Linked DNA regions of Marinomonas mediterranea MMB-1. The protein of the gene in region 1 interacts with the protein of each later gene in a pairwise test. Links are inferred from orthologs where the notes say so. Each region holds a gene or a part of one and is shown in the gene's direction. Other genes may lie near its edges.

What was found.
Region 2: the proteins of ftsZ (region 1) and rlmN interact in binary tests that used the Escherichia coli proteins (3 or more experiments, as listed by UniProt). The link is inferred for Marinomonas mediterranea MMB-1 from one-to-one orthologs.

The regions. Positions count from the first base shown.
Region 1 is NC_015276.1:2,779,061-2,784,625, reverse strand. What follows is about bases 1,477-4,412. They hold ftsZ (cell division protein FtsZ), read left to right. Parts: upstream 1,477-2,291; coding sequence 2,292-3,533; downstream 3,534-4,412. Other genes in these bases: lpxC (UDP-3-O-acyl-N-acetylglucosamine deacetylase), read left to right, coding at 3,639-4,412; ftsA (cell division protein FtsA), read left to right, coding at 1,477-2,248. In the rest of the region: MARME_RS12670 (D-alanine--D-alanine ligase), read left to right, coding at 1-215; MARME_RS12665 (cell division protein FtsQ/DivIB), read left to right, coding at 220-909; more of ftsA, read left to right, coding at 977-1,476; more of lpxC, read left to right, coding at 4,413-4,553; preprotein translocase subunit SecA, read left to right, coding at 4,705-5,565. UniProt on the Escherichia coli protein: Essential cell division protein that forms a contractile ring structure (Z ring) at the future cell division site. The regulation of the ring assembly controls the timing and the location of cell division.
Region 2 is NC_015276.1:1,364,713-1,368,870, forward strand. The notes cover bases 1-2,844. They hold rlmN (23S rRNA (adenine(2503)-C(2))-methyltransferase RlmN), read left to right. Parts: upstream 1-783; coding sequence 784-1,905; downstream 1,906-2,844. Other genes in these bases: ndk (nucleoside-diphosphate kinase), read left to right, coding at 156-563; MARME_RS06180 (RodZ domain-containing protein), read left to right, coding at 2,252-2,844. In the rest of the region: more of MARME_RS06180, read left to right, coding at 2,845-3,289; ispG (flavodoxin-dependent (E)-4-hydroxy-3-methylbut-2-enyl-diphosphate synthase), read left to right, coding at 3,298-4,158.

The DNA.
Region 1 (5,565 bases):
TTGATGCTTATTTAGCTGTTGGGTGTAAAGGTTGGGGCCGTGTTGATGTTATGCGTCGTAATAACGGCGACTTTTCCGTGCTTGAGGTAAATACCTCTCCTGGAATGACGTCTCATAGTTTAGTGCCAATGGCGGCTGCTCATGTCGGTATCAGCTATCAAGATTTAGTCGAAAAAATACTGTGTTCTGCTTGGGATTCAGTGGGGAGTATCTGAGAAAATGCGTTTAGCGGCCTTGCTTGGGGCGATTTCTTTGATTGTGTTCGCTATTTTCCAAGGGGAGCAAGATAGTTCACCTAATGAGCGCTGGTTTGCTGTCAAAAAAATAGAAATTGAAGGTCGGCTGATCAATGCTAAGCGTCAAGAGTTAGAAATAGCTTATGATGTATTGTTGGGTGAAAGTTTGCTAACTCTTTCGCTGTCGCAAGCAGAGACGGTTGCAGTGTCTCCTGAGTGGGTCGCCAGTGCGCGCATTCGAAAGGTATGGCCGGATAAAATTGTGGTTGAGGTGAAAGAACATCAACCGATCGCTTATTGGAATTCGAGGCAGATAGTCACCTCGAATGGAGAGGTGATTTCTCCTCGTCATGGCGAAACTTTGCCGCTAGCGAATTTGAAAGGTCCTGATTCTAGTAGTCAGGTTGTTTTGGATCAGTTTGGTCTTATGAGTCAAATGCTATCAAACTCGTCATTGAGAATAAAAGAGCTTGTACTGGAGAAACGTGGTGCATGGAATATCAAGTTTCAAAATGATGTGTATGTAAAACTCGGGCGAGACAAGGTTTTAGAGCGTTTACAGCGGTTTATTGCCGTGTATAAAAGTGATTTATCAGGTAAAATAGAGAATGTTTTGTCTGTTGATGCTCGGTACCCTCATGGGGTGGCGGTACAATGGAACGAGAAATTATGAATTTGGCTCGCTTGTTGCTTGAATATGAGCATAAAAGTTGCGATTTAGCGATAACTAGGAAGGTAGAATGATAGTTGGCTTAGACGTTGGTACATCAAAAGTAACTTGCATAGTAGGTGAGGTACTAGGTGATGGAAACGTTGAAATTGTTGGTATAGGTACTCAGCCTGCTAAAGGGATGAAAAGAGGCGTTGTTATCAATATTGAATCTACCGTTCAGTCTATTCAAAGAGCGGTAGAAGAAGCAGAGTTGATGGCGGGGTGTAATATTCACTCTGTCTACGTTAGTGTGGCTGGGAGTCATATCCGTAGCCAAAACTCTCACGGTATTGTTGCAGTAAAAGATGGTGAAGTTCAAAAAGAAGACATTGAACGTGTCATTGATGCTGCTCAAGCTGTTCCTATTTCTTCTGACCAACGCCTTCTTCATGTTCTGCCACAAGAGTTTCAAATTGATTCGCAGGAAGGTATACGAGACCCTTTGGGTATGTCTGGTGTGCGCCTTGAGGCCAATGTTCATTTGGTCTCGGGGGCTGCTAATGCTGTGATGAACGTCGAAAAATGCATCAAGAAATGTGGTTTGGGTGTTGATGGCGTTATTTTGTCTCAACTTGCTTCCAGTGATACTAGCTTAAGCGAAGACGAAAAAGAGCTTGGCGTTTGCCTTGTTGATATTGGTGCTGGAACGTCTGATATTGCCGTTTGGGTGGATGGTGCTTTGCATCACACTTCTGTTGTTCCTGTTGCAGGCGATCAGGTTACCAATGATATTTCTATGGCTTTGCGTACGCCAACGGTACATGCTGAAGATATAAAGATTAAATATGCCTGTGCGTTGTCCTCGTTGGCTTCTACCGATCAAGTGATAGATGTTCCGAGCGTTGGGGATCGCCAGTCGAGGTCTATTTCTCGTCATGCATTAGCGGAAGTTGTTGAAGCTCGCTACGAAGAAATTTACCAACTTATCTATGATGAGTTGCAACGTAGTGGTTTTGCGGAACGAATACCTGCAGGGGTTGTCGTAACTGGCGGCACTGCGTTAATGGAGGGTGCTGTTGAGCTCGCGGAGCGTATCTTTGATATGCCTGTTCGGCTAGCGACACCAACGAATGTTAAAGGAATCTCCGAGATTGTCGATAACTCTATGTATGCGACAAGCGTTGGTTTATTAGCAAATGGAAGTGCTGAAATGGATGATATGGTTGCCGAACCGTCAAGTGTTTTGCGGGCCGGAAGTAGTAGAAATACACAAGATGTTAACTCTGATGAGACCAAGCCGTCTTTCAGTGCAACGAAAGCTTGGCATAAAGTAAAAGATTGGTTTCAAAGTTATATTTAATGATTGTCATTTTTGACAGCAGATTTTTAGGAGCGCGTCGCCCATGAATGTGTTTGATTTAGCAGATGAAAATTTATCCGACAACGCTGTAATCAAGGTTGTTGGAGTTGGTGGTGGCGGTGGCAATGCCGTGCGTCATATGTTGGAAAACCAGCTTGAGGGCGTAGAGTTTATCTGCGCTAATACGGATTCTAAGGCTCTGATGGGGCTGGATTCTGGAATTACATTGCAGCTTGGTACCACGGTGACAAAGGGGCTTGGTGCGGGAGCGAACCCTTCCGTTGGCCGTGATTCTGCATTAGAAGATCAAGAGAAAATTACTCAGCTTCTAACGGGTGCAGATATGGTATTTATTACGGCTGGTATGGGTGGTGGCACCGGAACGGGAGCTGCACCTGTCATTGCTCAAGTTGCACGAGAATTGGGGATTTTGACTGTTGCCGTTGTGACGAAGCCGTTTCCATTTGAAGGGCGTCGCAGAGCTAAGGTTGCAGATGCGGGGCTTCAAGAGCTACGTGAGAATGTTGACTCGCTTATAACCGTTCCGAATGAGAGGCTGCTGCCTGTTTTAGGTAAGAATATTTCATTACTTAAAGCGTTTGGTGAAGCGAATAATGTTTTGTTCAATGCTGTTCAGGGTATTACCGACCTTATAATGAGACCTGGTTTGATAAACGTCGATTTCGCCGATGTTAAAACAGTGATGTCGGAAATGGGGATGGCAATGATGGGAACGGGGTCTGCCATCGGAGAAGATCGTGCGCGTGTTGCTGCGGAAGCGGCAATACACAACCCTTTGCTTGAAGATATTAATCTTAAAGGTGCTCGTGGCGTATTAGTTAATATCACGGCAAACGAAGAGGTGGGCTTGTCTGAGTTTACCGAAGTTGGTGGGATCATTGAGGAGTATGCGTCAGAAGATGCAACGGTTGTTATTGGTTGTGCAATTGATCCGACTGTAGAAGATGAAATGCGGGTCACGGTAGTTGCTACGGGGCTAGAAGGGCAAAGTGCTAATGTTGAGATGAAATCCGCAGTGGGTGATGTGTCTGCGGTAAAGCCTTCAGTAACTCAGTCTGCGCCTTCTGCATCTAACGCATCAAAGCCAGCTGTAGAAGCGGTGGCTAAGCCAGTTGTAACGTCTTCTGCTGTTCAGAAGGATGACGTTTCTTCTGAGGAGTCGCAGGTTAAGGCAAACGATAAGAGTTTAGAGTCCTCTAAAGGGGCAGATGATCAATTATCGTATTTGGATATCCCAGCGTTTTTGCGTCGTCAGGCTGATTGATTTGCGTAAAAAATACGTAATTAATCATCTTTGAATTGTATAAATTTTAGTTAGTTGATAACATTCTCATTAATTAACTATCTGTAATGAAATTGTAGGAAAATAATGGTACGTCAGCGCACACTGAAAAATATTATCCGCGCTACTGGGGTTGGCTTGCACTCTGGTGAAAAAGTGTATTTGACGCTCAAACCAGCGCCAGTCAATACTGGTATTGTGTTTGTTCGGACTGATCTTGAGCCACCGGTAGAAATAGTTGGCGATGCGCGTGCTGTTGGGTCGACAAATTTTGCGACAGCGTTGTGCTCTGACGACGTTAAAGTAAGTACGGTAGAGCACCTAATGTCTGCGATGGCGGGATTAGGTGTAGACAATGCTTATGTTGAGGTGAGTGCAAGTGAGATTCCTCTAATGGACGGAAGTGCTAGTCCATTCGTGTTCTTGCTGCAATCTGCTGGTCTTGAAGAGCAAAGCGCACCGAAAAAGTTTATTCGTATCACCAAGCCGATTCGAGTAGAGGAAGGGGATAAATATGCCATCCTTGAGCCTCATTCTGGCTTTAGGCTGACTTTTACGATCGATTTTGATCATCCTGCTATTGGTGAAGATGTTCAGAATACCTCGATTGATTTCTCTACAACGACTTTTGTGAAAGAAATCAGTCGTGCTCGTACGTTCGGGTTTATGAAAGATCTTGAGTACTTCAAAAACAATGATTTGGCTCGTGGCGCTAATATGGATAACGCCATTGTTCTTGATGACTTTAAAGTTCTGAATGACGAAGGATTGCGTTATAGAGATGAGCTAGTGCGCCATAAGGTTTTGGATGCGATTGGCGATTTATATCTACTAGGACATAGTTTGATTGGTGAGTATAAGGCTCATAAATCAGGGCATGCTCTAAATAATAAGCTACTGCTAGCTTTGCTTGAGCGTCAGGATGCGTGGGAATATGTTTCATTTGAAGATGAGGCTCAAGTGATGCCCATTTCATTTGTAGAGCCTGTTGCTGCGAATTAACTGATTGTAAATTAAGCATTTAGTTGTTTATACACAAAAAAGCCAGACAAATGTCTGGCTTTTTTGTGTATATATGCTTGTTATTTCATGTTTTGCCCCACATTACCATGTTAAACTCTAACCACTATAAATTTAGCGACGTTGAAATAAGATGCTAGGAACAGTCATTAAGAAAGTTATCGGTACAAAGAATGACCGAGAAGTTAAAAAATACAGAAAAGTTGTTAATCAGATCAATCAGCTAGAAGAGCGCTACTCTGCTTTTAGTGATGATGAGTTAATGGCGCAAACATCCGACTTTAGGTCGCGCTTAGAGAAAGGCGAGACCTTGGGCTCCCTGCTTCCTGAGGCTTTCGCAACCGTTCGCGAAGCGAGTAAGCGAATCATGGGTATGCGACATTTTGATGTTCAGCTGATTGGGGCAATGGTTCTCAATAATGGCTCAATAGCAGAAATGCGCACGGGTGAAGGTAAAACACTTGTTGCTACTTTGGCTGTATACCTTAATGCATTGACTTCGAAAGGTGTTCATGTCGTTACAGTCAATGATTATCTAGCAAAGCGTGATGCTAACTGGATGCGCCCACTGTACGAATTTCTCGATCTAAGTGTCGGTGTTGTCTATGCTGGGCAAGAGAAGGAAGAAAAGCGAGCGGCTTATTTGAGCGATATTACCTATGGCACAAATAATGAGTTTGGCTTTGACTACTTGCGCGACAATATGATCTTTAGAATGGAGGACCGCGTTCAGCGTGATCTTCATTTTGCTGTGGTTGATGAAGTTGACTCTATCCTAATCGATGAGGCAAGAACGCCACTTATTATCTCTGGAGCTGTAGAAGACAGTTCTGAGCAATATAAAAAGATTAATCAGCTTATTCCATTGCTTGTTAAGCAAGAGGAAGAGGGTGATGAAACGGGTCACTACACCTATGATGAAGCTCAGAAAAATATCGAGCTTACCGAAGACGGGCATCAGTTTGTAGAGGCTTGGTTGGTAGAGCAAGAAATG
Region 2 (4,158 bases), 1.4 Mb from region 1 along the record:
GTGACTTTATTTTTAAGTTTGCCTAAAAAATAGACAAAGTTTTTTGCGAACGGCATACAATTTTAATAAAGACATGCGTATAATCCACGCGCGAAACTTTTTAGATAACAGGTTCAGTGTTTGAATCTGATTAAAATACATATTGGAGTTTAAAAATGGCGCTAGAACGCACTCTATCAATCATCAAGCCAGATGCAGTTGCAAAAAATGTTATCGGTGAAATCTACACTCGTTTCGAGCGTGCTGGCCTAAAAATCGTTGAAGCGAAAATGATCCAACTGGATGATGAGCTTGCTGGTGGTTTTTATGCTGAGCATAAAGAGCGTCCTTTCTACAACGACCTAGTTGCTTTCATGACTTCTGGTCCTGTTGTTGTTTCTGTTCTTGAAGGTGAAAACGCGGTTGCTCGTCACCGTGAGCTTATGGGTGCAACTAACCCTAAAGAAGCGGCAACTGGTACTTTGCGTGCAGATTACGCTGAATCTATTGACGCAAATGCTGTACACGGTTCTGATTCTGCTGCTTCTGCTGAACGCGAAGTTGCTTACTTTTTCGGTAAGTAAGAATTAATAAGTCTATTTACTACTATAGTAAATAGACTTGCAGAGGCGTGATGAATAAATCGTCGCGCCTTTATTCAGAGGCTTCTGAAAAGCATATTTCTTTTCAGAAGCTTTTTTCGTATTTATTATTTTGAAACACAGGCTCTCAAGCGATTTCTTGCTTATCGCATCTTTATTGTAGAGAAGCCTCAAAGCGTATACGCAAGTGATTGGTTAAAACATGTCTGCTACACAAAAAGTTAATTTGCTCGGTTTATCTCCAGAAAAGCTCGTTGAGTTCTTTGAGTCGATTGGTGAGAAGAAATTTCGTGCAACCCAGGTGATGAAGTGGATTCATCAAAAAGGTGCAGAAAGCTTTGAAGAGATGACTGATGTCAGCAAGAAGCTTAGAGCGAAACTTGAGGGAATATGTGAAATCCGTGCTCCGGAAATCGTGGAGCAAAATATCTCTACTGACGGAACTCGAAAATGGATCATTCGTACTGAAGGTGGCATGAACGATTGTGTTGAGACAGTGCTTATTCCTGACGGGGACCGTGCAACGCTGTGTGTGTCTTCTCAAGTAGGGTGTTCTCTAGATTGTAGCTTTTGTTCAACGGGCAAGCAGGGGTTTAACCGCAACTTGACGCCAGCGGAAATTATTGGTCAGTTGTGGATTGCTATTAAATCATTTGGGCCAATGGATCCAAATGGTCCTCGCCGCGTTACAAACGTTGTGATGATGGGGATGGGCGAGCCGCTGATGAACTTTGAACCTGTTGTCGATGCCATGATTCTTATGATGCATGATAACGCTTACGGGCTTTCAAAGCGTCGCGTTACGTTGAGTACATCAGGTGTTGTTCCAAAGATATATGAATTGGTTAAGCGTACGGACGTTTCTTTGGCGATCTCTTTGCACGCTCCCAATAACCCGCTGCGAGATGAATTAGTCCCAATCAACCGCAAGTATCCGATTGAAGAGTTGCTGGAAGCGTGTCAGCACTATTTGGATAATCTTCCAGATAAGCGCCATATTACCATTGAGTATACAATGATGGCGGGAGTCAATGATCAAGAACAACATGCACGAGAGTTAGCTCATTTACTAAAAGACTTAGAATGTAAGGTGAACTTAATTCCATTTAATCCTTTTCCTCATTCTGGTTATGAAAAACCTTCTAACAATCAAACTCGTCGGTTCCAGAAAATTTTGGCTGATGATGGGTACACTGTGACAGTTAGGACTACTCGTGGTGACGATATAGATGCCGCATGTGGACAGTTGGTTGGTGACTTTCATGATAAGACTCGCCGATCTCAGAAGTATATTGAACTTCGTGAAATTGGTGATCAATCGTAGTCATAAAACGAGAGGTTTGAACTTTGAATCAGTAAAGCTGTCAAAAAATGGTCAAAGTTCGTCTTCTTTATGAATTCGAGATAAAAAAATGCATTCTTTTGCGAATGAGATTTGATGGTAAGCGTCAATCTTGTTTTAATAGCCATTATTGATAAGGTGTGCTTTTAAGTATACATCAGGCTCGATAGCTTATGTTTCGGCGTATATGAGTAAATTACTTCACTTGTAAGCCCGCTACGTAGGTAATGAAATGGAAATGTCTGTCGTGAGTTACTCTTCACGAAACTGACCTTTCTTTCCATTTATTGTATGCCACCTTGTTTTGCCTGAGACCCAAGGTATAAAAATGACTACCGAATATGAGACAGAGATGGTTCTGCCAGAAGATACTGGCGAAACGGACATCGGAAAAAAATTAAAAATGAAAAGAATGTCGCTAGGCCTAGATGAAAGACAGGTCGCGACAGAATTGAAATTGCCGATAGAACAAGTGATTGCGCTTGAAAGCAATCAGTTCGACTTCTTTCGTAGCATCACCTTTGCGAGAGGTTATCTTAAGAGCTATTGCCGTTTATTGGCTCTTGACCCTCGTGCGATCCTTTCTGCTTTTGACCTTCAACAAGCGACTACCGAGCCAACGGTTAAACCTGTAGATAAAGTGAATAAACAGGCAAACTTTGGTGATCCAATTGTAATCTTTATTTCCATTGTTCTTGTCGCTGTGATTGTGTTTGTAGCGGTCTGGTTGCCAACACTTGACGAAGATTCAAACGAAGAAAATGTCGAATCAGTGGTTCAAGAAGCCGCTTCGGAATCACAATCGGAGCAGGTTGGTCTAAATGCTGATGTTAGCTCTGATGGTAGCGATTTATCTCTGAAGAATGAAGAAGGTATCTCTGCGCCGAATGCAGAGGCAAGTGATGCATCGGGTAACCAGTTGGAGAGTGCTCAGTCTCCAACGCGTAATTTAGACGATGCAGATCGTATTGAAAATACAAAGGAAGAGTCTGATATCGAAACGGGCTTGTCTGCAGAAACGAAAGCCCTATTAGAAGAGGCTGGAGTTGACCCAGAAAAAGTAGCTAAAGAAGCGGCTCAAGATTCAAGTTTGAACAAGCCTGTTGCTGAGCCAGTCCTTGCTTACAATTATGAAGTAGAAATGTCTTTCAGTGCGGACTGTTGGACTGAAGTAAGAGATGGTAAAGGAAAAATACTGTATTCAGGTGTGAAGTCTAAAGGAAGTACGCTTGAACTAAATGGTAACGCGCCTTATCGAATCGTACTTGGGTTTGCTCGCGGAGTATCATCGATTAAATTCAAAGGCGAAGAGTTCGACTTTTCTTCATTTATTCGTAAAGACCTAGCTCGTTTTGAGCTCAAGTAGAGAGAACTATGCATTTCGAATCACCTATTAAGCGTCGGCAGTCTCGTCAAATAATGGTTGGGAACGTTCCTGTTGGGGGCGGTGCGCCTATAAGTATTCAAAGTATGACGAATACAGAAACGTGTGACGTTGATGCGACAGTGGCTCAAATTACGGCTATTGAGCAAGCCGGAGCGGATATTGTCCGAGTGTCGATACCCTCTATGGATGCAGCAGAAGCATTTAAGGAAATTCGAAAGCAAGTGTCCGTTCCGCTCGTGGCGGATATTCACTTTGATTACCGTATTGCGTTAAAAGTGGCTGAGTACGGCGTCGATTGTTTGCGAATTAATCCGGGTAATATCGGTAACAAAGATCGAGTTCGTGCCGTAGTTGATTGTGCTCGGGACAAAAATATCCCAATCCGTATTGGTATTAATGCGGGGTCTTTAGAAAAAGATTTACAGAAAAAATACGGTGAGCCAACGCCCGATGCGTTGGTCGAATCTGCCTTTCGTCAAATTGAGTATTTTGATGAACTAGACTTCCATGAATATAAACTAAGTCTAAAAGCCTCAGATATATTTATGACGGTTGAGGCTTACCGTAAAATTGCGACACAGATAGATAACCCTCTGCATTTGGGGATAACAGAGGCAGGTGGGTTACGTTCAGGAACGGTTAAATCTTCCATCGGTCTAGGGCTAATGTTGATGGATGGTATCGGTGATACTCTGCGCGTATCGCTTGCCGCAGATCCGGTTCAGGAAGTTAAAGTCGGTTGGGATATGCTAAGAAGCTTAAAAATTCGCAATCGAGGCATTAACTTTATCGCTTGCCCAAGTTGTTCTCGACAAAATTTCGATGTTATCAAAACGATGAACGAGCTT